2 regions of the Janibacter alkaliphilus genome follow, and region 1 is predicted to be linked to the other one. Evidence: riboswitches for the same ligand, from Rfam matches in the RefSeq annotation. Region 1 holds a riboswitch; the other holds the start of a gene.

Region 1 (14,127 bases):
GGTCCCAGCAGCGCGGAGGCCACCCGGGACGCCACCCGGGCCGCCACCGACGCCGAGGCGGCGACCGACCGGGCCACCCAGCAGAGCACGACGACGGGGCTGGCGGCCGCCGCGACCGCGCAGGGCCTCGACGCCGCCGCCCAGGCCGGTCCGGGGACGACCGACGAGGCCGGCCCCGGGTGGGGCACCACCGCCCTCGGGCTCGGTGGGGTCACCGCTGCGGCCGCCCTGGCGCTGCTCGAGCTCGCCCGTCGTCGCCGCGCCCGCACGCTGGGACGACCCCCGGCCGGGGACGCGCTCGACCCGCGCGAGGCCGCCCTGGCCGGCGCCGCCGACGCGCACACCGTGGCCACCATCGACCTGGCGCTGCGCCACCTCGCGCTCGCCGCGGAGCAGTCCGGCCGGGCGGTGCCGGGGCTGCGCTCGGTGCGGATGACCGAGGCGCAGATCGATGTCCAGCTGAGCAGCCCGATGCGGCTGCCGGCGCCGTGGACCTCCACGGCCGACCCGCGGCTGTGGACCCTGGCCGCCGACCGGGCCGCCTCGCTCGACCCGACCGCCCTCGCCGGGGTGCCGGCGCCCTTCCCGGGCCTGGTCACCGTCGGCACCGACGACGACGCGGGGCACGTCCTGGTCAACCTCGTCGACGCCCGGGCCTTCGCGGTCACCGGGCAGAACGTGCACACCCGCGCCGCGCTGGCCGCGATGACCCTCGACCTGGCCGGCTCCCCGTGGGCGCAGCGCACCGTCGTCACGGTCGTCGGCGGGCACGACGGGCTGGTCGAGGCCATCGGCTCGCCCCGGGTGCGGCTGGTGGCCCAGGCCGCCGACTACACGCCGTCGACCGTGGTCACCGCCGACGCCGCCGCCCGCGAGGTGGTCGTCGTCTCCGGCGAGATCGGCGAGGCCGAGCGTCGGCACCTGGAGCGCGCCGTCGGCTCCTCGCCGCGCGTCGCCCTGCTGCAGGCCGCGCCCAGCGCCGACGACGGCGCCGCGGCGCTGGCGATCTCCAGCGACCCGCAGGTCGCCGTGCTCTCCCCCTCCTACCTGCAGCTGCGCCCGCAGCTGCTGGACGAGCAGCAGCAGGCCGACCTCGGTGAGCTCTTCGCCCTGGCCCGGGCCTCCACCGACCGGTGGGCCCCTGCCGCCGACGAGCCGAGCCTGGCCCGGATCGGCGCCGCCGCCGCCGCGATGGGTGCCCCCGGGATCCTGGTCGACGCGGACCCGGACGCCCTGCCGGTGGACGACGCGCCCACCCTGCGCCGCGCCGACCTCGAGGCCGACGAGCCCGCGCGGGACACCTCGCCGACCCTGTGGAACACCCCGGTCTCGACGCCGGCCGGTGCGGTGGCCCGGGTGCCCGGCGACGACGTGCCCACCGCGCGCCGCAGCAGCGACACCTCCGGGACCGCGGACGCGCCGACCCCCGGCTGGCTGTCGAACCAGATCACCCCCACCCCCGGCACCCCGCTGCCGCCGGTGGTGGCCTTCCCGCAGCGGGTCCGCGAGCTCGCCGCCCCCACCGACGCCCCGGTGCTGCGGGTGCTCGGGCCGGTCGACATCGACAACGTCGCGCCCGTCGACGAGGTGCACCGGCCGCGGCTCACCGAGCTCGCCGCCTTCGTCCAGCTGCACCCGGCGGCCGACGCCTCGGCCATCGACGACGCGATGTGGCCCAACCGCTCCCGGCACGACCACTCGTCGGTGCGGGACAGCTCGCTGGCCGCCCTCGGCGGGTGGCTGGTGGAGGAGACCGACGCCCCGGCCGGCCTGGCGGCGGCTCGCGGGCTCACCAGCGACTGGGACCTGTGGCGGGCGCTGCTGCCCGGTGACGTGACCCAGGCCAGCACCGAGCACCTGGAGCAGGCGCTGGGCATGGTCCGCGGGCGCCCCTTCGTCGGGGCCGAGCTGCGTCACTACACCTGGGCCACCCCGCTGCGCGCGACGATGGTGCACGACATCACCCTGGCCGCGGCCGAGCTCGCCCGGCGCCGGCTCATGGAGGGCGCCTGGTCGGCGGCCTACGACGCCACCGTGGTCGGCCTCACCGTCGAGCCGAGCGTCGAGGCGCTGTGGCGGATGCAGCTGCTCGCCGGGCACGAGCTCGGCGACCGCGACCTCGTCGAGACCGCCCGGGCAGGCCTGGACGACCTGGCCAGCCGGCTCGGCGACCCGCTGGAGCAGCGCACCCAGCAGCTCATCGCCGACGTCGACGCGCTCGACGCCCCGACCCGCACGCACGTCGGATGAGCTCCCGACGGGGCCGCCTCCGCCCGCGACGCACGACGAAGGAGCCGACGATGGACACCACGCACGCACCGGGCCTGACCTGGCGCGGACGGGCCGTCGCCATGCTCAGCTGCACGTTGCTGATGCTCGTGCCCGGGCTGGTCATGGCCCCGAGCGCGAGCGCGGACAGCATCTGCTCCCGGCTCGGCTACGGCGCCAACTGCCGGATCGACTTCGGCAACCCGGGCAACAGCGGTTCGGGTGGCGGCGGCAGCGGCCGACCGCCGTGCAACCTCGGTCCCGCCGAGTACCGGGGTGTGGCGTGCTCCACCGATGCCGGGCTCTGGTCGAACGAGTGGCAGTGCTACGTGCTGCCGATGTCTCCCCAGCCCACCGCCAACGACCCGGAGTGGGCGGACGAGATCGAGAGCGGCGCGACGATCTACGAGTGCACCCCGCACGAAGGCGGTGACGACGATGACGACGACAACGGCGGCGGTGGAGAGATCGAGCTGAGGGCGCACACCGGCCCGACGCCGACCGTCATCGGCAACAGCGAGGACGAGCGGCGCGACCTGCTGCAGACGGCGCTGGCGATGCGCTTCGAGGCCCTCTTCATCGGCATGGCACCCACCCCCGACCTCATCGCCGGCCAGCCCCGTGGCTCCGGCAACCGGATGGGCATCGTCGGCATGCCGGTCTGGATGTGGGCCCGGGAGACCCCCTTCACGCCGTGGGAGGTGACCACCACCGACTTCGACGACGGCGACTACTGGGCCCGGGCGAAGGTGGTGCACACCACGTGGGACATGGGGGACGGCAGCGGCCAGATCCGGTGCACCCGGGAGCAGATGAAGGAGTACCACACCTGGATGGCCGACCGGACCCCCGAGTGCGGGCACACCTACACCAAGCCCGGGCGGTATCACATCAACATGTGGACGACCTTCCGCGTGACCTGGAACGACGTCAACGGCGAGGGTGGCGAGTTCATCACCATCCGGCGCAGCATGTACGCCCGCATCGGGGAGAGCCAGGTGGTCAACCAGTGACCGGTCGCTCGGCTGCGGGCACCCGCGGCGCGGCGCTGCTGTCGGTGGGTGCGCTGCTGCTCGCCGGCTGCGGTGGGGACGACGAGGTCGAGCTCGAGCCCGGGCTGGTCACCTCCAGCTCGACCACCTCCAAGAGCAACGACGAGGTGGCCCGGGAGCAGGGGCGCACGATGGTGGCGATCTACATCGACGCCCGCGACACCGTGCTCGCCGACCCGGAGACCTACGCCGACGCCCAGGGTATGGAGGGCTCCGCGGAGACCTCGGCGCTGTACGACGTGAAGATCGAGGCGAGCCGGCTGCGCAGCGAGGACGAGACCCGTACCGGCGAGACGTCGATCGCGGGCCAGCCGGAGATCGTCGAGGTCGATCTCGACCCGGAGCAGCCTTCCGCCCCGTCGTCCGGGTCCGGTTCTGACACGGGGTCCGGGTCGGGCGCGGGGTCCGGCTCTGGTTCCGCGACCGGGTCGGGGTCGTCCACCCCGACGTTGGAGGACAGCGTCAGCACCTCGGGTCCGGCACCGGCGACCCAGCCCCCCTTCGTCGAGCTCACCGCGTGCATCGACGAGACCGGGGTGAGCACCGGGGGCAGTGCCGGCAAGCGGACGCAGTGGCGCTTCAGCGTGGTCAACCGCAGCTGGCCGAACCCGGAGCGCTGGCGCGTGGCCTGGGTGGAGCGCACCTCCACCACCTGCTGAGCCCGGTCAGCCGACCCGGGTCAGCGCAGCAGCGCGACCAGCACGACCACCAGCGGCAGCAGCGCGACGAGCGTGAGCACGCTGTCCGCCGTCCGCCAGGGCGCCGGGGCGTACCAGGTGCGCCGGTGCCCGGTGGCGAAGCCGCGGGCATCCATGGCCACCGCCAGCTCGGCGGCGGCGAGCAGCGAGCGCAGCAGCACCCCGACGGTCAGCGCCCAGGCGTGCCGCAGCACGCTGGCCGGGCGACGCCAGGTGACCCCGAGGCCGCGCACCCGGCGCACGTCGCCCATGTCCCGCCAGGTGCTCTCTAGGAGCTGCAGCCGCTGCAGGGCGGCTGCCAGCGCGACCACCGGGCGGGCCGGAAGGCGCAGCCGCTGCCCGAGGTGGTCGCCGAGCTCGTCCGGGTCGACCAGAGGCACCACCAGCGCCGACGGGGCGACGATGAGGGCCACCCGCGCCGCGGCGGTGGCCGCCTCCTCGAGGTCGCGGCTGCCGAGGAACCACGTCGACCACCCCACCGAGAGCGCGCCGACCGCTCCCGGGAGGAGCAGCCGCGCCAGGGTCGCCCAGCGACGACCGGCCCCCGGCCCCCACAGACCCACCAGGGCGCCGACGAGCACCACCGCGAGGGCCGCCAGCGTCACCGGCCACCCGGGCGAGAGGATCGCCGCCGGGATGGCCAGCGCGCCGGCGAGCATGAGCGCGAGCGGGCCGCAGCGCGCCAGCGGCGGCCGGGCCGGGCCCGGCGGCTCGGGCTCCTCCGGCCGGCGGACCTGACGCACCTCGTCGGCCCGCGCCACCAGCGCCTCGTCGTGGGTCGCCACGACGACCCCTCGCCCGGCGGCGCGCTGGGCGAGCAGCAGACCGGTCACCGCCGCCCACGTCCCCCGGTCCTGACCCACCGTCGGCTCGTCGGCCAGCAGCAGGTCAGGGCCGTGGAAGGCGGCCGCAGCCACCGCCAGCCGCCGCTGCTCCCCCCCGGAGAGCCATCGCGGGTCGGCCTCGGCGAGGTGCCCGAGGCCGAGCACGTCGAGCAGCCGAGCTGCCCGCTCGCGGTCCCCGGGCCGCTCCCGCCCGAGGTTGCGCGTGGTGGCCAGCACCTCGTCCAGCACGCTGCGGGCGACGATCGCCGCGGAGGACCACTGCGGCACCCAGCCCACGGCCGCGGGCAGCGTCTCCGGTCGGGGCGGGTCGGCCGGGTCGAGGTCGCCGATGCGCACGCTCCCCCCGGAGTCCTGGAAGCCGGCGAGCACCCGCAGCCAGGTGCTCTTGCCGCCACCACTGGGCCCGACCAGGGCGACGGCGGAGCCCGGCGCCACCCGCAGCTCGTCGTCGGCGCGCAGCACCAGCCGCTCGGCGCGGGTGCCGTCGGCACGGGGCACCGGTCGCCGGACCTGCAGCGGAGCGCACCGGGCGAGCACCGCGCTCGAGCGACCGGTGCCGGCCCGGTCACCACCACCGAGGGTCTCGGCGGGCAGCACCACCGGGTCCGGGGCGGCCACCCCCGGGACCCAGATCCCGGCCGCGGCCAGCTCGTCAGCGTGCCGGGCCAGCACCTCTTCGGGCGGCCCGTCGTGACTGACCCGTCCCTGCTCGTCGAGCACGACCAGCCGGTCCACCTGCGGCAGCCACGGCTCCAGCCGGTGCTCGACGATCACCGTGGTCAGCCCGCGGGCACGGGCCACCTGATCGACCGCGGCCCGCACCTCGGCGGCGCTGCCCGCGTCCAGCATCGCGGTCGGCTCGTCGAGCAGCAGCAGGTCCGGCTCCAGGGCGAGCGCCCCGGCCAGGGCCAGCCGCTGGGTCTGCCCTCCGGAGAGGGCGCTGGTCGGGGTGTCCAGCGGCAGCCCGCCCAGCCCGACCGCGTGCAGCGCGGCGGCGACCCGCCCCGGCATCTGCTCCCGGGGCAGCGCGACGTTCTCCAGGCCGAAGGCGACGTCCCGGCCGACGCTGGCGCCGACCAGCCCGGCGCCGGGCTCCTGCAGCACCAGCCCGACCCGGCCGGCCCGCTCCCCGGGCGGCCGGTCGCCGATGGTCACCTGCCCGGTCAGATCGCCGGAGCCGGTGGTCTGCAGCACCCCGGCCAGGGCCCGCAGCAGGGTGGACTTGCCGCTGCCCGAGGCCCCGGCCAGCAGCAGGCGCTGCCCGGGCGGGACGTCGAGGTCGATCCCGGGCAGCACCGGGCGGGTGCGGCCGTACGGGCGCCAGCTCAGCCCGTCGACCCGCACCCGCGCGGTGGTGGCGACGACCTCAGACAGCGCGCCGCTCCCGCTCCTCCTGGCCCGGCGGGAAGGCGCCGAGGGCGCCCCCCTTCGCCAGCGCCCGGGTGACCGCCCACCCGGCCAGCCCGGCGAGCACGGCACCGGAGACCGTCATGGTGACGAGGTAGACGAGCTTCCAGTCCATCGACCAGTCGACGTAGTAGCTGCCGAAGACCTCGTAGGCCCACTCCAGCGGGGCGCTGGCGGCGCCGGCGAGCACCGCCACGAGCGGGCCGAAGGAGCGGTAGGCCAGCAGCGCGAAGACCAGCTCGGCGCCCAGGCCCTGCAGCAGCCCGGAGACCATCACGGTCATCCCCCACGAGGTGCCGGGGACCATCGAGACGAGCGCGGCGACGAGCTCGCACAGCAGCGCCGCACCCGGTCGGCGCACCACCAGGCCGCCGACCACCCCAGCGAGGAACCAGACCCCCACGAAGAGGCCGAAGAGGGGCTGCAGGCCGAACCCCAGGGCGGAGATCGGACCGTTGTAGAGGATGCCGTAGCCCCAGTAGAGGATGCCGAAGGCGGCTCCGAGGAAGGTCACCGTCAGCAGGTCGACGGTGCGCCAGGCGGCCAGCGGACGGGTGGCCAGCACCGCCTGGGTGCTGCGGGGCGGGCGGGTGGACGTGGTGCTCATGCGACGACTCCTGCGCTATGGGTAGCTCAGGGTGGTCCCGGTCGTCGCCGACCCGCGTGGCACGGAGCGCCGACGACAGGTCCCGAGATCTCGACTGCCTACGCCGGTGCGAACCGGATCAGGTCCGAGGGTCAGCGGCTCTCGCCGCACTCTCAGCGCTCGCGCGCTCCCCTGTCGTGGTTGGTGCGGCCAGGGTAGCGCAGGGTCTGCCCGAGTCACCTCGCCCGTGCCCTCCGGTGTGGCAGAGTGCTGCCTGATCGGCGCCCGGTGCGCCGCAGACCGACGGAGGACCGCCTGCGGGCGGAGCAGAGAGGGAGACCCATGGGCAGCCTGATGTGGAAGATCCTCGGCACGGGCTCGGCGGTCGTCGCCGGCATCGTCGCCAACAAGATCATCACGGCGATCTGGACCAAGGCCGGCAGGGACGCCGAGCTCGACCCCCGGAACCCGGAGTACCCGATCGGCGAGGCCGTCGCATACGCCGCCCTGGCCGGCCTCGGCATGGGCCTGGCCCGCACCATGGCCACCCGCAAGGCCGCCCAGTTCTACCAGCGCTCGGCCGGCCACCTGCCCGAGGGCATGAAGAGCCAGTACCCCGACAACGAGGCCTGAGCCGCCGCGGCGTCTGCCGCGCTCTAGCCGGTCCGGGACAGACGCGAACCTGTCCGGGACAGACGCGAACCTGTCCGGGACAGACGCGAACCTGTCCGGGGCAGATCTGTCGATGCACCGAGCGCCCGCCTAGGGTGGTGGCCGTGCGTGCGATCACCATCCCCGAGCCGGGCGACGCCGATGCTCTCGTCGTCGCCGACGTCGACGACCCCGCCCCCGGTGCGGGGCAGGTCCTGCTGCGGACCGCGGCCGCGGGGGTGAACCGCGCCGACGTCATGCAGCGGATGGGCTTCTACCCGCCGCCGCAGGGCGCCTCGCCGCTGCCCGGTCTCGAGGTCAGCGGCACGATCAGCGCGCTCGGCGAGGGCGTCGAGGGCTGGGCGGTCGGCGACGAGGTGTGCGCGCTGCTGGACGGCGGCGGCTACGCCGAGCAGGTGCTCGCCCCGGCCGGCCAGCTGCTGCCGGTGCCCGACGGGGTCGACCTCGTCGACGCCGCCGGCCTGCCCGAGGTCGTCTGCACGGTCTGGTCCAACATCTTCCTCACCGCCAACCTCCAGCCGGGCGAGGTGCTGCTCGTCCACGGCGGCAGCTCCGGCATCGGCACCATGGCGATCCAGCTGGCGAAGGCGCTCGGCGCGACCGTCGCGGTGACCGCCGGCAGCCCGGAGAAGCTCGCGGCCTGCCGCGGGCTCGGCGCGGACATCACCATCGACTACCGCGAGCAGGACTTCGTCGAGGAGATCAAGGCGGCCACCGACGGCCGCGGCGCCGACGTCATCCTCGACAACATGGGGGCGAAGTACCTGCCCCGCAACGTCTCCGCGCTGGCCACCGCCGGTCGGCTGGTCGTCATCGGGCTCATGGGCGGGCGCACCGGCGAGCTCGACCTGGGGCGGCTGCTCAGCAAGCGCGGGGCGGTCATCGCCACCAGCCTGCGGGCCCGCCCGGCGCAGGAGAAGGCGACCATCGTCGCCGCGGTCCGCGAGCACGTCTGGCCGCTGCTGGTCGACGGCACCGTCCGCCCGGTCATCCACTCCCGGCACGCGCTCACCGACGCGGTGGCCGCGCACCAGGAGATGGAGTCCAGCGGTCACATCGGCAAGATCCTGCTCGTCCCCTGACCCTTCGGCGCGGCGGGGCGGCTGCCGGCTCGCGCGGGTCGCACCGCAGCCGTGCCGACCTGGCTCGATACCCTGCGCACGTCCGCCGCACCCCCTGACCTGACGGAGCCCCGCGTGAGTCGTCGCCCCGCCACCTGCCTCGCCGCCATCGGCCTGCTCGCCGTCACCGCCTGCACCGGCGGGTCGGGCGAGGACATCACGGACAGCGGCACCGACGGGTCGAGCAGCAGCTCGTCCTCGACCGCGGAGCCGACACCCCCCTTCGACACCGCCTCGGTGCCGATCTTCGGCGGTGAGCTGACCCAGGACGTCTCCGACGAGGAGCTGCAGGAGGCGCTGGACGACGACCGGCTGCCGCCCGGGCCGACGCACGGCACCACCTTCGAGGTGATGACGAACGCGATCACCCTGCAGGAGCCGCACGACGTCATGCTCTTCGGCGACTCGATGACCCAGCAGGGCGTCGACCCGGCCCGGCTCGGGGAGCGGCTCTCGGAGCAGGCCGGTGAGGAGGTCACCGTCTTCGACGCGGCCAGCAGCCGGGCGCGCTGGGGGATCAACAAGATGATGGTCCAGCACGCCATCAACGAGGACCGGCTGCCGAAGGTGGCCGTGGTGATGATCTCGACGCGGGCGCCGGAGAACGACGACTTCTACTCCTCGGAGATCCAGAAGACCCCCTTCTCGCACGCCGTGGAGGGCTGCGACCGGGAGATCTCGGAGCAGTGGACCGAGGCGGACGCCGAGGAGTGCCGCCGCGACGTCGACGACCTCGCCTACCGCTTCCGCGACGCCGAGGGCCGGGTGGAGCGAGCGCTCGCCGGCGAGGAGATGCCGCAGGACATCATCGTCGACGAGGACAGCCGGCTGCTCGACAACGGCTACCTCGCGCACTCGTCGGTGAGCGAGGCCAAGGCCCGGGAGACCGGGGAGAAGCGGGCCACCCGCGGCGGCGTCGGCTGGCCGCACAACGAGGAGCAGGCCACCGGCCGGTTCACCGAGATGGTGCAGATGCTCAAGGACGAGGGGGTCACCGTGATCTCGGCCGAGATCCCCTACACCCCCGGCTACCAGGACCCGCTGGAGCGCGAGTACCCCGGCTACGACGAGCGTCGGCAGACCGCCGCGGCGAACCTCGCCGACTCCGCCGGCATCGAGCACTTCCCGGTGGACGCATTCGGCGACTGGTGGGGCGACGGGTCCAGCCGTGACGAGATCCACCTCGCGCCGGAGGGCGCCGCCGACTTCGCCGACCAGCTGGTCGACGACACCCCGGGCTTCGCCGACGCGGTGACCGCCGGGCTGGAGTAGTCCCGGGCCGGTCGGTGGTCGCGGGCGGACGCCGGTCGTCGCGGCTGCCAGCGGAGGTGCGTCAGTCGCCGGCCTCGGCGGCCATCGCCCGCCCGGCGGTGCGTCCGGAGAAGATGCAGCCGCCGAGGAAGGTGCCCTCCAGCGCGCGGTAGCCGTGCACGCCGCCGCCACCGAAGCCGGCCGCCTCGCCGGCCGCGTAGAGCCCGGGCACGACCTGCCCGTCCTGGCCGAGCACCCGCGCCGAGAGGTCGGTCTCGAAGCCGCCGAGGGTCTTGCGGGTGAGGATGTGCAGCTTGACCCCGATCAGCGGGCCGTGGTCGGGGTCGGTGAGCGGCACCGGCGGGTAGGCGCGCTTGCTGATCTTGTCGCCGCGGTAGCCGCGGGCGGCGTGCATGGCCGCGACCTGGGCGTCCTTGGCGTAGGGGTTGGCCAGCTGCGAGTCACGCTGGTGCACCTGCTGGGCCACCCGGGCCGCGTCCAGCCGCGGCTCGTCGTCCTCGACCAGCCCGTTCATCTTCGCCACGAGCTCCTCGACGGTGTCCGCCTGGACGAAGTCGACGCCGTGGTCGACGAAGGCCTGCACCGCCGGGTGCATGTCGGAGAGGCTGCGCTGGCGCAGCACGTCGCGCACGCTCTTGCCGGTGAGATCGGCGTTCTGCTCCGAGCCGCTGAGGCCGAACTCCTTGCCGGCGACGCTGCGGTTGGTGACGAACCAGCTGTGGTGGTGCCCCTTCGAGCGCAGGTGGGCCAGGGTGCCGAGGGTGTCGAAGCCGGGGAAGAGGGGGGCGGGCAGCCGCTCCCCGTCGGCGTCCAGCCACATCGAGCTGGGCCCGGGCAGGATGCGGATGGCGTGCTGCGGCCAGATCGGGTCCCAGTTGGCGATGCCCTCGACGTAGTGCCACATCCGGTCGCGGTTGATCAGGCGCCCGCCGGCGGCCTCGGTGATGGCGATCATCCGGCCGTCGACGTGCTCGGGCACGCCGGTGAGCATCTTCGCCGGGGCGCCGCCGAGACGCTCCGGCCAGTTCTCCCGGACGAGGTCGTGGTTGCCGCCGATGCCGCCGGAGGCGACGAGCACCGACCCGGCCCGGAGGGTGAAGTCCCCGACCGGGTCGCGGTTGGTGGGGCGGCCGCGCTCGGCCTCGTCCTCGGCGAGGCGGGCCCCGCGGACCCCGACGACCCGACCGCCCTCGACGAGCAGCTCGTCGACCCGGTGCCGCGGCAGGTAGCGCACCAGCCCCTGCTCCCGGGCCTGCTGCACCCGGCGGACGAAGGGGGCGGCCACCCCGGGGCCGGTGCCCCAGGTGATGTGGAAGCGGGGCACCGAGTTGCCGTGCCCGTCGGCGGTCCCGTCGCCGCGCTCGGCCCAGCCGACGACCGGGAACCAGCGCATCCCCTGCTCGTGCAGCCAGGAGCGCTTCTCGCCGGCGGCGAAGTCGACGTAGGCCTCGGCCCAGCGGCGCGGCCAGTAGTCCTCGTCGCGGTCGAAGCCGGCGCTGCCCCACCAGTCGGACATCGCCAGCTCGTGGGAGTCGCGCACGCCCATCCGTCGCTGCTCGGGGCTGTCGACGAAGAACAGCCCGCCGAAGGACCAGTGCGCCTGACCGGCGAGGTTGGCCTCGGACTCCTGGTCGAGCAGCACCACGGTGCGCCCGGCGTCGGTGAGCTCGGCGGTGGCGACGAGCCCGGCGAGACCGTGCCCGACGACGATGACGTCAGCGTCCATGGGCGCACCCTACCCAGCGGTATCCCGCCCCGTCAGGGCCTCGCCACTCTCCCCAGGTCCTGGGGGGTCAGAGCGGGGCGACGTGCCAGACCGCGGCCTGGCCGACGCCCGCCTGGCAGGTCAGCCGGCGGGGGGTGGTCAGCGTGCGGGTCACCCGGCGGACGCGACGCACCCCGGCGACGTCGACGGTCACCACCCAGGCGTCCGCTCCGTCGCCGTGCTGCCCCACACCGGTGACCCCGGGCAGGGACAGCCCGGGCTCGCGCAGCACGTCGGCCACCGCCGCCTGCACCTGGGAGGTCCACGTCGACCGACCGCGCCAGAAGCCGAGGTCGGTCCGGCCGTCGAGGTGCGCGAGCAGCACCTCGGGCGCCGTGCTCCCGTCCAGCCCGCCGAACATCGATCCCTCGGGCAGGTAGGCGACGTTGGCGGCGAAGCGGTCCCCACCGAGATGGGTGGTCTCCCAGACCGCGCCGGGCAGGACGTCGTCGAGCACCGCGGCGACGACCCGGCCCTCGATGGCGCAGCAGACGTCCCGACGACCGTGCGCGCAGACCAGCACGACCGGTTCGTCCGACCGCTCGGGCGGGTCGTCGAAGCGCTCGGCCAGCGCCACCAGATCACCCGGCTCGCGCCAGGTGCCGTGGCCGACCGTCCCGGCGCGGCTGTCCACGAGCATCACCGGCTGATCCGGGTGCGGCACCCCGGCGGCGTCCTCGTGCGGCCGACGGTGCCGCCGCACCAGCTGCAGCCGAGCACCCGCGCGACCCAGCGCCGCCATCAGCGGCTCGGCGACCTCGACGAGACCGGCCGCGGCCTGAGGCTGGCGCGGCCAGGGGCCGGGATGCCCCACGAGGAACCACCGTGGCGCGGGCACCGCGGTGCCGACCCGCTGGTCGGCCCGCTCCCGGGCCGCCAGCGAGCAGCGCCAGCGGCCGTGCTCGTCGAATCCGTGCTGCTCGATCACCCGGGCTCCTCATCCAGCGCCTCGGCGTCCGTCGCCGGCAGCTCGGGCACGGCGACCCCCGCCAGCACCAGCCCACGGGCCAGCTCCTCGCCGAGGTCACCGACCCGGGCCGAGCCCTCGGTCAGCAGCGCGGCCACCCGGTCCGCCTCGGCCGCGCCCACCGGGTGCCGACCGGTCCGCCCGATCAGCACCTGGCCGGACCCGTTGGGCACCAACCGGGCCCGGACGTGCTCGCGCAGCACCAGCCGGCTGTCCTCGTGCCACCCGGCGAGCGCGCCGGCGGTCGCCACCGGGGCCACCGGCGCGGGGGTGTGGCTGCGGTCCTGCCGCCCACCGAGATCGGCCGCCACCTGGGCCACCGAGACCTCGGCGAGCGCGGCGGTCATCGCGGCCCGCACCGCCTCGACGTCGTCGGCCAGGGCATCGGCGGAGCCGATGTCGGCGCCCAGCGGCAGCGACGCGCGCTGCTGCGGGTCCTCGGCGAGCGCCCTGGTGACCGCGGCGAGCAGCGCGTCGGCGACGTGCCCGCGGTGCCAGGTGTGCACCCCGATGGTCACGTGGGCGCTGGTCTCCCCCTTCGCCGTCGCGGCGTGCAGCCACCCCCGGGGCAGGTAGAGCACGTCACCGGGCCGCATGGTGATGTCCAGGTGCGGCTCGCCGGCGGCCCGGTCGGCCACCGCACCGCGCCGCTGGTCCCACGGCTGGTCCCGCAACGGGTGCTCGTGCACCGGTGCGTGGATCCGCCAGGTCTTCTCCCCCGCGGTCTGCAGCACGAAGACGTCGTGCACGTCGTAGTGCGCGGAGAAGCCGGTGCTCTGCGGCGGGGTGACGTAGGCGTTGACCTGCACCGGGTGCCCGAGGTCGGCGGTGAGGTCCTGGGCCAGGGTGATCAGCGGCTCGTGGGTGCGGTGCAGCCCCTGCAGCACGATCGTCGAGCCCTCGGCGAAGAGCCGGGTCAGCGCGGTGTCGTCGAGCTGGTCGGTGACCCCGGCACCGACCCCGCCGCCGCGGGTGAAGTCGGCGTCCGGCCGGGTGACCCCGTTCCGGGCGACCCGGAGGAAGGGGGTGCGCACCCCCTGCACCGAGAGCAGCCGGTCCACCGCGGCGAGGCTGAGCAGGTCCTGGCCGTCGTCGCCGCCGCGCGCGGCTGCCGGGACGTGCCGGGGCTCGCGGCCCCAGTGCTGCGCGGCGAAGGTGGCCGGGTCGAGGTCGACCAGGCGGCGCAGGCCGGTGCGCGCGGCGGCAGGCGGCTGGGTCACGGACGAGACGGCCACGACGGCTCCCTTCGGGCGGTGGGGTGCCGGCACGAGGTGCCGGACGCACCTCCCTTCATACCCGAGCCGACGGCCACCGCACGGACCGGGCTCGTTGCACCCCGGTCGTCGGGCCGGGCGGCGCCCCGCCCGACGGGGCCAGGACGTGACCTGAACCGCGATTCGGACAGGAGTCGTGCACCCCGGTGAGCGAGGGCTTAGGGTCGCGACATGGCCCAGTCCAGCACCCCCGCGACGGA
Region 2 (14,127 bases), 1.8 Mb from region 1:
CTGCCCGGCCTCGGCTGAGCCTGGTCGTCGGGTCTCACTCTTGCCTGGGGCGCGGCCGGTGCACTGCCGCCGAGGGACGGGCGCGGCGCCGATGCGGGACCGGTGCGGGGCCGATGTGACGAAGGGGGAGCCCGCCGGGTACTCTGCTCCGGCACCACCCGCCACGGCAGGTGGAGCCCACGGACGTGTAGCTCAGCTGGTTAGAGCGTTCGCTTCACACGCGAAAGGTCAGGGGTTCGAGTCCCTTCACGTCCACCACGCACGAGGCTCGAATCCTTGCCGACAGAACCGTTGGCTGGGGGTTCGGGCCTTCGGCGTTCTCCAGCCAATCCCTGTGCCCACGGTCCGCTCGCCCACGCTCACTTCTGCGACCGGCTGCCGTCGTCCGTGGACGCCTGCTCACCAGACCTGACGAGCAGTGACCTTCGGATGGGTGGTGCGGGACCGTTCCAGCCCGCACACGACTGCGGCCACGGCCGCGACAGGTACCCACGCCATGCTCGCGATCAGGGCCCCGGCGGTCGCGGTGCCTGCAGAGCCCGCGGCGATCTTCAGGGCTCCGACCCAGAGGAACACCTGCCCGCGCGCCTCCGCGGGTGCGTACTCGCTCCGGGCGGCGAGCGTTGCGGCGAAGAAGAAGGCGTTCGCCGCCCCCGTCCCCTCGCCCGCGTCCGACCTGCTCGATCAGTCCTCGGCGGCCGCGACGGTGATGTGCCGGTCCGCGCCTGGCTGCTCCAGCTCGTCGACCACCGCGACCGCGAGGTCTTCGGCGCTGATCCATGACTTCCCGTCCTGCGCGGTGAGCAGGGTGGTCGTGCCTCGGCGGTAGCGCCCGGTGCGCGTCCCCGGCTCCAGCAGGGCAGGAGGGCTGAGGTAGGCCCATGCCGCGTCGGGTGCGCCTGGCACACCTCGAGCTGGCGCACGCTGACCCCGGCGACCTGCCGCCACGCCGGCGGCACGTAGCGAGGATCGTCGACGACCAGGGTGCCTGGCCGGTCGGGGGAGCGGAGCGGGCCCGCCCCACCGACGACGAGCACCCGAGCGTCGAGCCGCTGCGCGCTGTGTAGCACCACCTCGGTGGCTGCGGCCACCAGCTCCAGATCGCCGGGCGCGGCGCGCACCGCGAGGACCAAGGCGTCCGCCCACGTCAGGGCCTCGTCGACCTGCCGCGGGTCGGTGGCATCCACCCGACGCGAGTCGACGGCGGGGGACGGGCGGGGCGCCGGGGTGCGGGCCGCCGCGGCGACGTCGTGGCCACGCGTGACGGACTCGGTGACGACACGGCTGCCGACCATGCCCGTGGCGCCGATGACGGTGATCTTCACGAGGGAAGCCCTTCGGTCCGGGGCGGGTGGATGTGCGGCGGGGCGTGAGCTGGCCGCAGACCATCGCCGTCAGCGCGACGACGAAGCCGACGACCTGCGTCGAGGTCAGCACCTCGCCGGCGCCGAGCGTCGCGGCGACCCCGCCCGGCAGCCGCTGCGCCGCGACGAAGAGCAGCGGGAAGAAGGCGCCCATGTTGAGCACCCCGAGCACCGTGCTGCGCCACCACCACGCCCCGTGCGGCAGCCGGCGGCCCAGCGCGAGCGCGATGATCCCGGCGGGCAGGCACCGCAGGAGCGCGGCGAAGAGCGGGTGCCCCTCCGGCAGCAGGTGCGTCGTGACGATGTAGGTGGTGCCCCACACCGCCGGCGCCAGCGCGGTGAGGGCGATCCACCCCACCCGAGGGTCGGTGCCGCTGGCGGGTCGAAGGGGTACGGTCCGGGTCGTCGTCGTGCTCACCCCTCGATCCTCGGGCGAGACATAGGCATGAGTCCAAGACATGCTTGTCATCGCAACGATCGACAGACACGATGCATGCATGGAGCTGCAGCAGCTGCGCTACGTGCTCGCCGTCGAGGAGGAGCGCAGCTTCACCCGGCTGCGGCGCGCTGCCACGTCGTCCAGTCCGCGCTGAGCCATCAGATCAAGGCCCTGGAGCGGGAGATCGGGGTGCAGCTCTTCGCCCGCAGCAGCCGTCGGGTCGAGCTGACCGCCGCGGGGGCCGCCTTCCTGCCGGAAGCCCGAGCCAGCGTCGCCGCAGCCGATCGCGCCCGGGCCGAGGCTGCGGCGGCGACCGGCGAGCTGCGCGGCACCCTGGCCATCGGCCTCATCCCGACCGTCACCGCGGTCGACATCCCGGACCTGCTCGGCACCTTCCGGCAGGCGCACCGCGAGGTGAGCGTCTCCCTGCGGGTGGGGGCCAGCGACGAGCTGGTCGCCGCAGTCATCGCAGGGGCCCTGGACGTCGCCTTCCTCGGGCTCGCCGAGGACGCACCGGTGACCGGCGTCTCCTCACGCGACCTGGCGCACCACCGCCTCGTCGCGGTGGTCGGCGATGACCACCTGCTGGGGCAGCGACGTAGGCTTCGGCTCGCCGACCTCGGCGAGCACCCCTTCGTCGACTTCCCGGCCGGCAGCCCCGGTAGGGCGCAGTCCGACCGCGCCTTCGAGCGCGCCGGCCTCACGCGTGAGGTGCCCTACGAGGTCACCAGCACCGACCTGGCGCTCGGCCTCGTCCGCGCCGGGCTGGCCGTCGCCCTGCTCGCCCCGCAGATGGTGCCCGAGCAGGACGGCGTGCGGTCGATCCCGGTGCAGGGCGGCCCGACCCGCGTCGAGCACCTCGCGTGGAGCGGCTTCAACCCCAGCCCGGCGGCGACCGCCTTCGTCGACCTTGTCCAGCGCGAGCAGTGACGCCGCTCTGGGACCGTGCCGGCTCTACGCGTGCTCGTCCTCCTGGTCGAGAACGTTCGCGTGGTGCTGCTGGGAGAGCAGCACGAGAGCGTCGAGCAAGGGGCGTCGGAGGATGCTGCCGAGGACGACCCCGCGGATGGTCGCATCGAGGCTGTCGGCGCCAGCGACGGCCTGGACATCGATCCGCCCGACGGCATCTGCTGCTCGCGCGTAGTCGTCGAGACGGTCGACGAGCATGGTGAGGTCCTCGGCCTGCAGCTCGGCCACGGCTCGGATCGCTGCCGAGTGGGCGGGTGACCCGGGCTGGTACCGCCACCCGCGTGCCTCGATCACGTGGGCCAGCGTCTCGGCGGCCGCTGGCTCCACGTCCTCGCTGTCCTCGTCGCCCCTTTCGCCCACGAGCGCATCCTGCGTGACGGCCATCGCGTCGAGGATGGAGGACTGCCCGCTGACGACCTGGACGACCTCGCGGATCGTGTCCAACGGAAGCCCAGCGACCTTCGCCAGTGCGCGGATGAGCCGGAGCCGTTCGAGGTGCGACGCGTCGTACACGGCCTGGTTCACGCTGGTGCGGCGGCCAGGTTGGAGCAACCCCTCACGAAGGTAGAACTTGATCGTCGCGACGGTCAGCCCGGAACGCGCGGCCAACTCAGCCATTCGCATCTCCGTCACCGCATCTCCCTCGTCGTCGCCGCGGCTAGCGATCCGTCCTGCCTTGTGCCCACCTTGCGGATACTACTACTATCCATAAATAGATAGGTGCACTAGCCAATAGGAGGCGAGATGGCACGGATCGCGGTCCTGGGCGCGACCGGGTACCTGGGTGGCCACGCGGTGACCCGCTTGCAGGCCGACGGGCACGAGGTGCGCGCGGTCGTTCGCGCCCCGGAGCGGGCACGGCTTCCCGAGGGCGTCGTGGTCGTGCAGGGCGATGTCACCGAGCCGGCGACGCTGCCGGCCGCGCTTGCCGGCACGGACGGCGTGCTGCTCGCCCTCAACGGTGGCGGCGATGTCGAGCTAGCCGTGCAGGTGGAGCAGCAGGGCGTCGCGAACGTCGCAGCTGCTGCTGAGGCCGCGGGCATCGGTCGAGTCCTGCTCATCTCAGGCATGTTCGCGCAACCGGCGTACGCGGCGTACCCGTGGGAGCAGGCCAAGGCGCGCGGTGAGCGGATGCTCATGGACAGCTCCGTCGCCTCCACCGTCTTCCGGGTCGGCTTCATCAACGAGACGCTCGCCAGCTTCGTGCGCGGCGGACGTCCGGTCCTCATCGGACGTCAACGTCACCCGGTCCGACCGGTCGCCGTGGGTGACGTCATGGCCGCGGCGTCGACGGCGTTCGGACGTCCGGACACGGCCAACCAGGTCTACGACGTGGCAGGAGGGCAGGAGATGACGTTGCGAGAGGCGGCCGCCGCGTACGCCAGCGCCATCACCGGTAGGAGCATCGCCCCGTCCGCGGTGCGGGTGCTGCCGCTCTGGTTCATGCGGGCGGTCAACCGTCTCTTCCTCAGGGGGCGGATGACCCGGCCCCTCGGCATCCTCACGAGCATGGATCGCCACGGCGACGTCACTGACACCACCGCCTGGTTCCGCGACTTCGGCGCACCGCCGACCCCCTTCACCCAATGGGTCGCCCAGCAGCGGGACAGCGTCGAAGGGAGGTCGTGAGCGTGAGCTGGCTCGAGATCGCTGCCATCCTCGTCGTCGGATTCGTGGGGTCTGCCGAGTTCGGATCCGCCGTGCTCGTGCACCCGGTCATCCGCACCCTCGACCCCGACCATCAGCTCGTGGTCGAGCAGGGCCTGCTGAAGACGTTCGGTCGGGTCATGCCCATCGGCATGACCCTCACCACCGTCCTCGGCGTCAGCCTGGCCGTGTCCATGCCCTCGGCGTGGCTCGTCGCGGCCGCCGTCAGCCTCGGTATCGCGCTCGTGGTCACGATCATCGGGAACGTGCCGATCAATCTGCGCACCGGACGCATCCACGCGGAGCGTGCGCCGGAGGGCTTCATCGCCATGCGGCGCCGTTGGGACGTCTTCCAGCTCATCCGCGGATCGCTCCAACTCGTCGGCTTCGTCCTCGTCACCGTGGGCGTCGTCAGCGGGTGACGCCCGCCGCCAGCACCCGCCGGCTGACCGTGACCTGCTCACCGAGCGAGCCCAGTGCCGACGCCAGCTCGTCGACCGCCGCGGTGAGCGCGTCGTCGCTCATCGGCCCCAGCGCGTCGAGGATGAAGAAGGCGCGGGTGGTGCCCGTGCTCAGGGCGGTGCGCGGCCCCTGCCGCCAGTTCCACCGCCGACAGGTCACCCCGTCGTCATCGCACCACACGACCTCACCCGGTGCCGGGTGCTCCACCGCCGGCTCCCCGCTGACGACGGTGGCGAAGGGCTCGTCCCCGGTCGCCCGGACCAGCCGAGCCGCCCCGACATAGGCATCGAGGTCCTCGCCGCCGATCGGCACCTGGTGGCGCACCGAGACCGCGTTGTAGATGTCGGTCAGCGGGTTGATCCGGGGCAGCCCGTCGTCCACCCGGCGGGTCAGCGCCTCCAGGCTGTTGCGGGTGCGCTGCGGCTTGGCGCCGAAGGCGCGGTACGCCTCCCGCCAGGCGGCGATGTGCGCCAGCTCCTCGACCGGGCTGTCCGCGAGCAGGCCGCGCGCGTGCTGCTCGGCCTCGACGAGCATCACCTCGGCGCGCTCCGAGCCGGCGTCGCTGGCCGGGTCCAGGCCCTCGACGACGAGCAGCGCCGCGCGGTAGTCGGGCCGCAGCTCGCTCACCGCGGGCTCGATCGTGCAGGCGGCGAGGAAGGTGTCGGGGTCGTGCGGCACGGGAGTCTCCATTCGATCAGGGTGCGGGGTCATGCGTCGTCCAGGTCATCGTCCAGATGCTCGAGCAGGCGGCGCACGATGTCCGGCACCCGGACGGTGACGGCCGCCCAGAAGAGGTCGTCGTTCATCCCGCGGTAGCCAGCGTGCGCGGCGATGTTCCGGGTCGTGCGGATCGCGACGACCTCGTCCTCGCTCAGCGGCCCGTGAGCCATGTTGAGCTCGGGCCGCTCCAGGAGCGAGGCGAGTCGGAGGATCACCATGCTCGCGACGTCGTAGGCCGGGTGCCCGTCGGCGAAGTGGTCCCGCCCTGCGTCGCGGACGATCTCGGTCCGCCGCACGATGGCGCGCAGCTCGGTGAGGGCGTTCTCGGTGTCGCGCCGGCCGGCCTCGGGCGCCGTGCGCCGGGGGCGAGGGCTGAAGCGGGGCTCCTCCGACGGCCCGTCCGTCACGGCTGCACCGCCATGACCGTCGTGCACCCACCAGAGTCATGCACCGCCATCACAGCGCTACCGCCTCTGGCTGGGCCAGGTCCGCGGCGGCGTCGCCCCGGTCAGACACCACGTCCACCGGGAAGCCGGTGAGGCGGCGCACCTCGTCGCTGAAGAGCGCCACGTCGAAGAGGTCGGTACCTGGGGCGATGGTGACCAGCAGGTCGATGTCGCTGTCGAAGCCGTCCTCGCCCCGCAGGGTCGAGCCGAAGACGCGGAGGTTGCTCAGGCCGTGACGAGCAGCGGCCTCGGTGATCTCGCGCGCATGCTCGGCGAGGGGGAGCGAGGGGCGGTAGTCGGCCGCACGCAACAGGCGCTCCAGCATCTCGTCCGAGACCCGCCGCGAGCCGGCCTCGATCTGCGCCAGGCTCGGCTGCCGCACGCCGGCCCGCTCGGCGAGCTCCGTCTGTGTCAGCCCAGCGTCGAACCGGGCGCGACGGACGAGCTCAGCGGCTCGGTCCAGGGCGAAGCGACTCACCTCCGCACTATAGCAACGTGCTATACGCGTCAGGCAGCCTCGCACGACCCGGTCGGCACCGGCGCGGTCAGCGACGCCGCCTGCGCGGCGACCGGCTCGACCACCGAGATCGGCACCGCGTAGCCGACGTCCTCCACGGCCGCGCTGCTGGCGAAGATGATCCCGGCGACGTCGCCGTCGGTGTCCAGCACCGGGCCGCCGGAGTTGCCGTGATCGACCTCGGTGGCCAGCGTGAGCACCGACCGGTTGCCGGTGCCGCCGTCGGTGGTGACCACCGTTCGGCGCTCGGAGACCATCTCGGCCGGCTCCAGGGTCAGCGGACCGCCGCGGGGGTAGCCGGCCACGACTGCCTCGTCGCCCGTCTCGACGGCGCGGCTGATCCTCAGCGCGGGCGCGTCGAGACCGCTGGTTGCGATGACCGCGAGGTCGTTGTGCTCGTCGACGTAGACCACCTCGCCGCCGACCGGCAGCTCGCCGGGGGCGCGGACGCTCGGGTCGTCGATCCCGGCGATCACGTGCGCGTTGGTGATCACCCGGTCCGGGGCGACGACGACGCCGCTGCCGCTGACCCCGGTCTGGCACTCCTGCGCGGTGCCGCTGACCTTGACCACCGACCCGATGGACTCCTGCACCGCCGCGGTGTCGACATCGACGTCGGGGATGCTCGGGCGGGTCGTCGGGCCGCCGACCACCTCGGCCAGCCAGGGCTCGCCCCCTTCGAGCAGGCGGGTGAGCAGCACCCCGTCCTGCAGGCTCGTCGGGGTCGCCTCGGCCAGCGCGTGCATCGCCCGGGAGCGCTGCACCGCCTCGGTGACCGTCGGGTTGCCGACCGAGGCCACCGTCGACCCCACGAGCATCCACGCCAGGACCGCGACCCCCACGCTGGCGACCGCGCCGCCGATGGTGTCCACCCAGCGCAGCTTCATCTTGATCAGCCCGGCCCGCAGGTGCTGACCCAGCGTCGCGCCGACCCCGGCCAGCACCCCTACGAGGACCACGGCCGCCCCGACGATCACCGGGACGCGCCAGGCGCTGTCAGCCAGCCACTCGGCGATCCACGGCGCCGCGACGACCGCCGCGGCGAGACCGGCGACCGCGCCGGCGAGGCCGCCGATGGTGCGTCCGAAGCCCCGCGAGGCTCCGGCGACCAGGGCCCAGAGCAGGGTGAGTCCGACGATGATGTCGAGCAGCACGTAGGTCTCCATGGGGGCCTCCTCAGGTCCTCGGGGAACCGTCGAAGGTAGCCACGTCCGCTGTGCGCGACCCGTGGGCGGCTGTGCTGAGGCTGTCAGCCAGGGCGGCGGCAGGGCGCGCCGCGGCTCCCCGGGCCACCCGGACGACCCGGCTCACGGCAGGTCCTTCGCCAGCCAGGCGACGACCTCGGCCGCCGACCCCTCCGGGGCCTGCCGGTAGCCGGTGCCGGCCCACAGGTGCAGCACGTCGGCGTCACCAGCCGCGCCGGCCGCCTTCCGCAGACCGCGGGTGAGGTGGTGCACGGCCGGGTAGGCGACCGGGGCGGTGCCGGTCCACGTGTCGGCGAAGCGGTTGAGCAGGGCCCTGGCAGGGCGGCCGGTGAAGGCGCAGGTGAGCAGCGTCTCGTCGAACCCGTTGTCTGCCAGCGCCGCCCGGTGGGTGGCCGAGGTACCGGCCTCGTCGGTGCGCAGCAGCAGGGTGCCGACGACGACCGCCTCGGCGCCGGCCGCCAGCAGCTCGGCAACCGCGGCCGGGCCGTCGACGCCGCCGGCGGCGACCAGGGGGAGCTCGACGGCCGCCCGGACTGCGGTCAGCACCTCGACGGTGCGCGCCGGCTCGGGGGTGCGGGCGGGGTCGTGGGTGCCGCTGTGCCCGCCGGCGTCGGGGCCCTGGACGACCAGCCCGTCGACCCCGAGGTCCGCCGCGGCGCGGGCCTCGTCCGGCGTGGTCACCGTGGCCAGGACCCGGGTGCCGACCCATTGCAGGGCGGCCACGTCCTCGGCCGGCGGAAGCCCGAAGGTCAGCGAGACCACCGGTACCGGGTCCTGGAGCAGCAGCGCGAGCTTGGCGGGCCAGTGGTCGTCGTCGCTCACCGGCGCCGGGTCCAGGCGCAGGTCGTAGCGGTCGGCCTCGGGCTGGATCGCGGCCGCGTAGGCGGCCACCTGCGCGGCGACGTCACCGACCGGTCCCGGGACGAAGAGGTTGACCCCGAAGGGCGAACCCAGCTCGCGCGCCTGCGCGATGTCCTCGGCCAGCCGCTCCGGGGTGAGGTATCCCGCCGGCAGGACGGGGAAGGCCCCGGCCCGGGCGACCGCGGCCGCGAGGGCGGGCGTCGTCGGGCCGCCGGCCATCGGCGCCGCGACGATCGGCAGCCGGGACTCCAGCAGAGGGGTGCTCACCCCTCCACGGTAGGGCCGGATCCATCGTGCCGCTGCAGCGGTGCCGCGAAGAAGTCCCGCTCCAGGACCGCCGAGGCGCGGAAGGCGGCGAACATCCGCTCCCGCACCTGCGGGGTGGAGCCCGCGGCGAGCGTGCTGACGAGGTCGACCGCGCGGGCGGTCGCCTCGGCGAAATCCTCGTCGGCGTAGGTGGTCAGCCAGGCCGCGTAGGGGTGGTCGTCGGTGCGGTGCTCGGCCAGCCGCGCACCGACGTCGGCGTAGATCCAGAAGCACGGCAGGGCGGCCGCCACCACCTCGGCGTACCCGCCGCGGGCGGTGGTCGCCAGCAGGTGGTCGACGTAGGCGGTCGTCACCGGCCCGGGCAGCGTCTCGGGCTCGTCGCTGCCGCCGAGCCAGCCGCGGTGCAGCTCGAGCTCGGTGACCAGCGCCTGCTGGGCGCACCCGGCCCAGAAGGTCTGCTCGGAGACCGTCGGGGCCCGGCGGCTCGCCTCGGCGAGCACCCGTGCGTAGTCGCCCAGGTAGAGCGCGTCCTGCGCCAGGTACCAGGAGAAGTCGTCGTCACCCAGGCTGCCGTCGGCCAGCGCGCGGACGAAGGGGAGCGCGTCGATCTCGGCGCGCACGTCCGCGATCTGGGCCCACCAGTGCTCGGCCAGCCGGGCCGGCGTGAGCCGGGTCCCGGCCCGTGCCCAGGTCTCCGCCAGGTGGGAGACGGGGCCGTGGCCCTGCCCGACGTGCAGCTCCTCGCCGGCCCGAAGGGCGGTGGTCAGCCACCGCTTCGCCTCGGTCACCGCGGGCTGCCAGGCACCGTGGGTGACCCGGAGCGTGGCGACCGCCGAGGACAGCGAGCACCCGGTGCCGTGGGTGGCGCGGGTCTCGACCCTCGGGGTCGACAGCTCGGTCACGGCGCCGGAGGCGTCGACCAGCGCGTCCCAGATCTCGTCGCCGTCGAGGTGACCGCCCTTCGCCAGCACCGTGACCCCGGTGCTGCGGGACAGCCGTCGGGCCTGGTCCAGCAGCCCGTCCCAGGTGACCGCGGCCGGCTCGGACACCAGCGCGGCGAGCTCGGGGACGTTGGGGGTGATCAGGTCGACCAGAGGCAGCAGGTCACGCAGCGCGTCCTCGGCCTCCGGCTGCAGCAGGTGGTCGCCGCTGGTGGCCACCATCACCGGGTCGAGCACGACGACCGGCGGCCGATGCTCGGCGAGCCACGCGCGGACCACCGCGATGATCTCGGCGTCGAAGAGCATCCCGATCTTCACCGCGTCGATCTGCACGTCGTCGCTGACCGCGACGAGCTGCTCTCGCAGGAAGTCCGGGGGAGGGCGGTGCACCGAGCGCACCCCGCAGGTGTTCTGCGCGACGAGCGCGGTCACCGCCGCCATCCCGTAGCCACCGCTGGCGGCGACGCTCTTGAGGTCGGCCTGCACCCCGGCGCCACCGGTGGGGTCGGTGCCGGCGATGCTCAGCACGCGGGGGACCGGCGCCAGGCCGGGCTCCGTGGCAGACACGGCGTCGCTCATGCCGCGCCCTGATCCCAGGCGGACCGCAGCTCCTGGGCCGCCTGCCGCGGGTCGGCCGCCTGGCACACCCAGGAGAGCACCGCGGCACCGACCAGGCCGGCGCCGCGCAGCCCGGGCAGGTCGTCGGGGACGATCCCGCCGATCGCCACCGCGGGCAGCGGGCTGCCGGCGGCGAGCCGTCCGAGGCCCGCGATCCCGAGTCCTGGCGGGGCGTCCCCCTTCGACCCGGTGGCGCGGACCGTGCCGATCCCCACGTAGTCCACGCGCCCGGGGTGGTCCCGGGCCGCGGCGAGCTGAGCCTCGGTGGCGGCGCTGAGTCCGACGAGCGCCTCGGCACCGAGGAAGCGGCGCACGTGCTCCACGGCGAGGTCGCCCTGGCCGACGTGCACGCCGCTGACCTGCGCACCACGCTCCCGCGCCTCGACGGCGACGTCGACCCGGTCGTTGATGATCAGCGGGACGTGCCCGGGCAGGACGCGGCCCACGGCGAGGGCGAGCGCGATGAACTCCTCCGTGCCGGCCTCCTTGGCGCGCAGCTGCACGGCACTCACCCCGCCCTCGACCGCGGCCGCGACCGTCTCAGGCACGCTGCGGCCTGCGTCGGCGCACTGCCCGGCGTCGGCGACGAGGTAGACGGACAGGTCCGGGGCGGGCGTCGCGCCGGTCACGAGACCCGCCCGCGGGCGGCGAGGATGTCGGCGTCGATCGCATCGAGCGCGTCGATCAGCGCGACGGCGTAGGAGCCGGGCCGCGCGGCCCGCTCCGCCGCGAGCTCGCCGGCCACGGCGTAGGTGCAGCAGGCGGCGACCGTGGCCTCGAGCGGGTCGACATCCCCGGCGACGAAGGCGGCGACGATCGCGCCCAGCGCGCAGCCGGCGCCGGTGATGCGAGCCATCAGCGGGTGGCCTCCCTCGACGCGGACCACCCGCTCGCCGTCGGTGACGAGGTCGGTGGCGCCGGAGACGGCGACGACGCTGCCGGTGCGCCCTGCCAGGTCCTGTGCCGCGGGTAGCGCCTCCTCGGTGCCGATGGTCGCGTCGACGCCGCGACCGCCGGCGCCGCCGGCCAGCGCGCCGATCTCGGAGGCGTTGCCGCGGATCACGGTCGGCCCGCGCTCCAGCAGCTGCTGGGCCAGGGCGGTCCGCACCGGCAGGGTCCCGACGGCCACCGGGTCCAGCACCCAGCGGGGCCGATCCGGTCCAGGCTCGGTCGCCTCGAGCATGGCCGTGCGCTGGTCGTGCTGCGGGGTCCCGAGGTTGACCAGCACCGCCGAGGCGGCGCCACGCGCGAAGAGCCCGGCCTCCTCGGGGATGTCGACCATCGCCGGGGTAGCCCCGCAGGCGAGCAGGGCGTTGGCGACGAGGTTGACCGTCACCGGGTTGGTCAGGCACTGGACGAGCGGATGGTCCTGGCGCACCCGGTCCAGATGGGCGGCGGCAGAGGTGTCGGCTGTCGGCATCATGCGCGACGATCCCTTCGCTAGCGTGAACTAGAGCAGGTTCGACGGGTGTCATCTCAGCCCACGATCGCCGTGGGCACCCCGTGTCACGAGTACGTCGTCGAACGTAGCACGCAGCCACCGCGAGGGGGCCGGGCCGGCGTCAGTGGGGAGGGCGCGCGTGATCAGCGGTCCGCGACCCGCTCCGGGGAGAGGTCCAGCCGCCGCAGCAGCTGCGCGTTGAGCGCGACGATCACCGTGGACGCCGACATGAGGATGGCGCCAACGCTCATCGGCAGGACGAAGCCGATCGGCGCCAGCACGCCCGCCGCCAGCGGCACCGCGACGAGGTTGTAGCCGGCCGCCCACCACAGGTTCTGCTGCATCTTGGCGTAGGCCGCGCGGGACAGCTCGATCACCGAGAGCACCGCCCGCGGGTCGGAGCCGGCGAGCACCACGCCGGCCGAGCCGATCGCCACGTCGGTGCCGGCCCCGATGGCGAGCCCGACGTCGGCCTGGGCCAGCGCGGGTGCGTCGTTGACCCCGTCGCCGACCATGGCGACCCTGCGCCCTTCGCGCTGCAGCTCGGCCACCGTGGCCGCCTTGTCCTCGGGGCGGACCCCGGCGAAGACCCGGTCGATGCCTAGCTCGGCGGCGACCGTCTCGGCGACCGCCTGCGCGTCACCGGTGATCATCACGACCTGGATCCCCTTCGCGTGCAGCGCATCCACGGCCTGCCGGGACTCCGGGCGGATCCCGTCGGCCAGGCGAAGGGCGGCGACCGTCACGCCGTCGCGGAGCACGTGCAGGATGATCGCGCCCTGCTCGCGCCAGTCCTGCGCCACCGACAGCTCGTCGGCGCCGGCCTGCTCCAGCAGGTACGGTCCGCCCACCTGGACGGTGGACCCGGCCACCTGCGCCTGCACGCCCACCGCTGGGGCGGAGGAGAAGTCGGTGGCGCCAGGGACCTCGAGGTCGCGCTCGGCGGCGGCCGCGACGATGGCCCGGGCCAGCGGGTGCTCGCTGCCCGACTCGGCGGCGGCGGCCAGCGCCAGCGCCTCGTCCGCGTCGATCCCGTCGACGGTCTCGACCGCGGTGACGGTGGGCTCGCCCTTCGTCAGGGTGCCGGTCTTGTCGAAGAGGACGGTGTCGACGGTGCGCATCGACTCCAGGGCCAGCCGGTCGGTGACCAGCACCCCGGCGCGCGCCGCGCGCTCGGTGGCGATGGAGACGACCAGCGGGATGGCCAGGCCGAGGGCGTGCGGGCAGGCGATGACGAGCACGGTGATCGTGCGGACGACGGCCTCGTCCGGCATCCCCAGCACGGACCACACGACCGCGGTGATCAGCGCGGCCGCGAGCGCGTACCAGAAGAGCCAGCCCGCGGCCCGGTCGGCGAGGCGCTGAGCCCGCGAGCTGGACGCCTGCGCGTCGGCGACGAGCCGCTGGATGCCGGCCAGCGCGGTGTCGTCCCCGGTCGCGGTGATCTCCACGCGCAGACCGGAGTCGGTGGCGATGGTCCCGGCCACCACCGGGTCGCCGATCTCGCGGCGCACCGGCGTCGACTCGCCGGTGACCATCGACTCGTCCATGCTCGCGCTGCCGTCGACGATGGTGCCGTCGGCGGGCACCGACGCGCCCGGGCGCACCAGGACGAGGTCGCCCCGGATGAGGTCCGCGGGGGAGACGGTGACCACCTGCTCGCCCTCGACCCGCTCGGCCTCGTCCGGCAGGAGCGCCGCGAGCGAGTCCAGCGCGGAGGTGGTCTGGGCCAGCGAGCGCATCTCGATCCAGTGGCCGAGGAGCATGATGACGACCAGCAGCGCCAGCTCCCACCAGAAGCCCAGCTCGTCGCTGAGCAGTCCGAGGCTCGAGCCCCACGAGGAGACGAAGGCCACGGTCAGGGCCAGCGCGATGAGCAGCATCATCCCCGGCTGGCGCGAGCGGATCTCGGAGACGCCGCCGGTGAGGAAAGGGCGCCCGCCCCAGAGGTACATCACCGTGCCGAGCAGCGGGGAGACCCAGGTCAGCCAGCTGTCCTCGGGCAGGTGGTAGCCGACGAGGTCGGCGAACATGTGGTCCGCGGCGACGACCGGGACCGCGATCACGAGCATGATCCAGAAGAGGCGACGGAACTGGGCGACGTGGTCGCCGTGGCCTCCGTGCCCGGCATGTCCCTCGTGCCCTCCATGGGCTGGGTGAGCGTCGTGCCCTTCGTGCTCGGCGTGGGCGTCGAGCCCGTCGTGCGGGTCGTGCCCTGCGTGCTCGCGCA

What was found. Region 1 has a riboswitch for thiamine pyrophosphate ahead of BJY28_RS03815 (ECF transporter S component). Riboswitches for the same ligand answer to the same signal wherever they lie in the genome.
Region 2: another riboswitch for thiamine pyrophosphate. It lies ahead of thiM (hydroxyethylthiazole kinase); the one in region 1 lies ahead of BJY28_RS03815 (ECF transporter S component).

The regions. Positions count from the first base shown of each region.
Region 1 covers NZ_JACBZX010000001.1:784,100-798,226, forward strand. Annotated here, with positions in the region: gene BJY28_RS03795 (LysM peptidoglycan-binding domain-containing protein) at 1-2,250, shown strand, start outside; gene BJY28_RS03800 (PKD domain-containing protein) at 2,301-3,281, shown strand; gene BJY28_RS03805 (hypothetical protein) at 3,278-3,979, shown strand; gene BJY28_RS03810 (ATP-binding cassette domain-containing protein) at 4,000-6,207, opposite strand; gene BJY28_RS03815 (ECF transporter S component) at 6,230-6,877, opposite strand; TPP riboswitch at 6,956-7,060, opposite strand; gene BJY28_RS03820 (DUF4235 domain-containing protein) at 7,199-7,489, shown strand; gene BJY28_RS03825 (zinc-binding dehydrogenase) at 7,633-8,610, shown strand; gene BJY28_RS03830 (SGNH/GDSL hydrolase family protein) at 8,725-9,921, shown strand; gene BJY28_RS03835 (FAD-binding dehydrogenase) at 9,983-11,647, opposite strand; gene BJY28_RS03840 (sucrase ferredoxin) at 11,715-12,614, opposite strand; gene BJY28_RS03845 (JmjC domain-containing protein) at 12,611-13,888, opposite strand; gene BJY28_RS03850 (saccharopine dehydrogenase family protein) at 14,099-14,127, shown strand, end outside.
Region 2 covers NZ_JACBZX010000001.1:2,582,117-2,596,243, forward strand. Annotated here, with positions in the region: gene BJY28_RS16925 (PGPGW domain-containing protein) at 1-18, shown strand, start outside; tRNA gene BJY28_RS12305 (tRNA-Val) at 182-258, shown strand; gene BJY28_RS16930 (NAD(P)-dependent oxidoreductase) at 685-906, opposite strand; partial or broken gene BJY28_RS16935 (NAD(P)H-binding protein) at 1,074-1,295, opposite strand; partial or broken gene BJY28_RS16940 (EamA family transporter) at 1,501-1,863, opposite strand; gene BJY28_RS12320 (LysR family transcriptional regulator) at 1,975-2,733, shown strand; gene BJY28_RS12325 (MerR family transcriptional regulator) at 2,758-3,390, opposite strand; gene BJY28_RS12330 (SDR family oxidoreductase) at 3,517-4,401, shown strand; gene BJY28_RS12335 (anthrone oxygenase family protein) at 4,404-4,841, shown strand; gene BJY28_RS12340 (B3/B4 domain-containing protein) at 4,831-5,571, opposite strand; gene BJY28_RS15910 (antitoxin) at 5,589-6,008, opposite strand; gene BJY28_RS12350 (helix-turn-helix domain-containing protein) at 6,058-6,525, opposite strand; gene BJY28_RS12355 (MarP family serine protease) at 6,555-7,730, opposite strand; gene BJY28_RS12360 (nitronate monooxygenase) at 7,872-8,897, opposite strand; gene BJY28_RS12365 (bifunctional hydroxymethylpyrimidine kinase/phosphomethylpyrimidine kinase) at 8,894-10,405, opposite strand; gene thiE (thiamine phosphate synthase) at 10,414-11,085, opposite strand; gene thiM (hydroxyethylthiazole kinase) at 11,082-11,879, opposite strand; TPP riboswitch at 11,871-11,970, opposite strand; gene BJY28_RS12380 (heavy metal translocating P-type ATPase) at 12,041-14,127, opposite strand, start outside.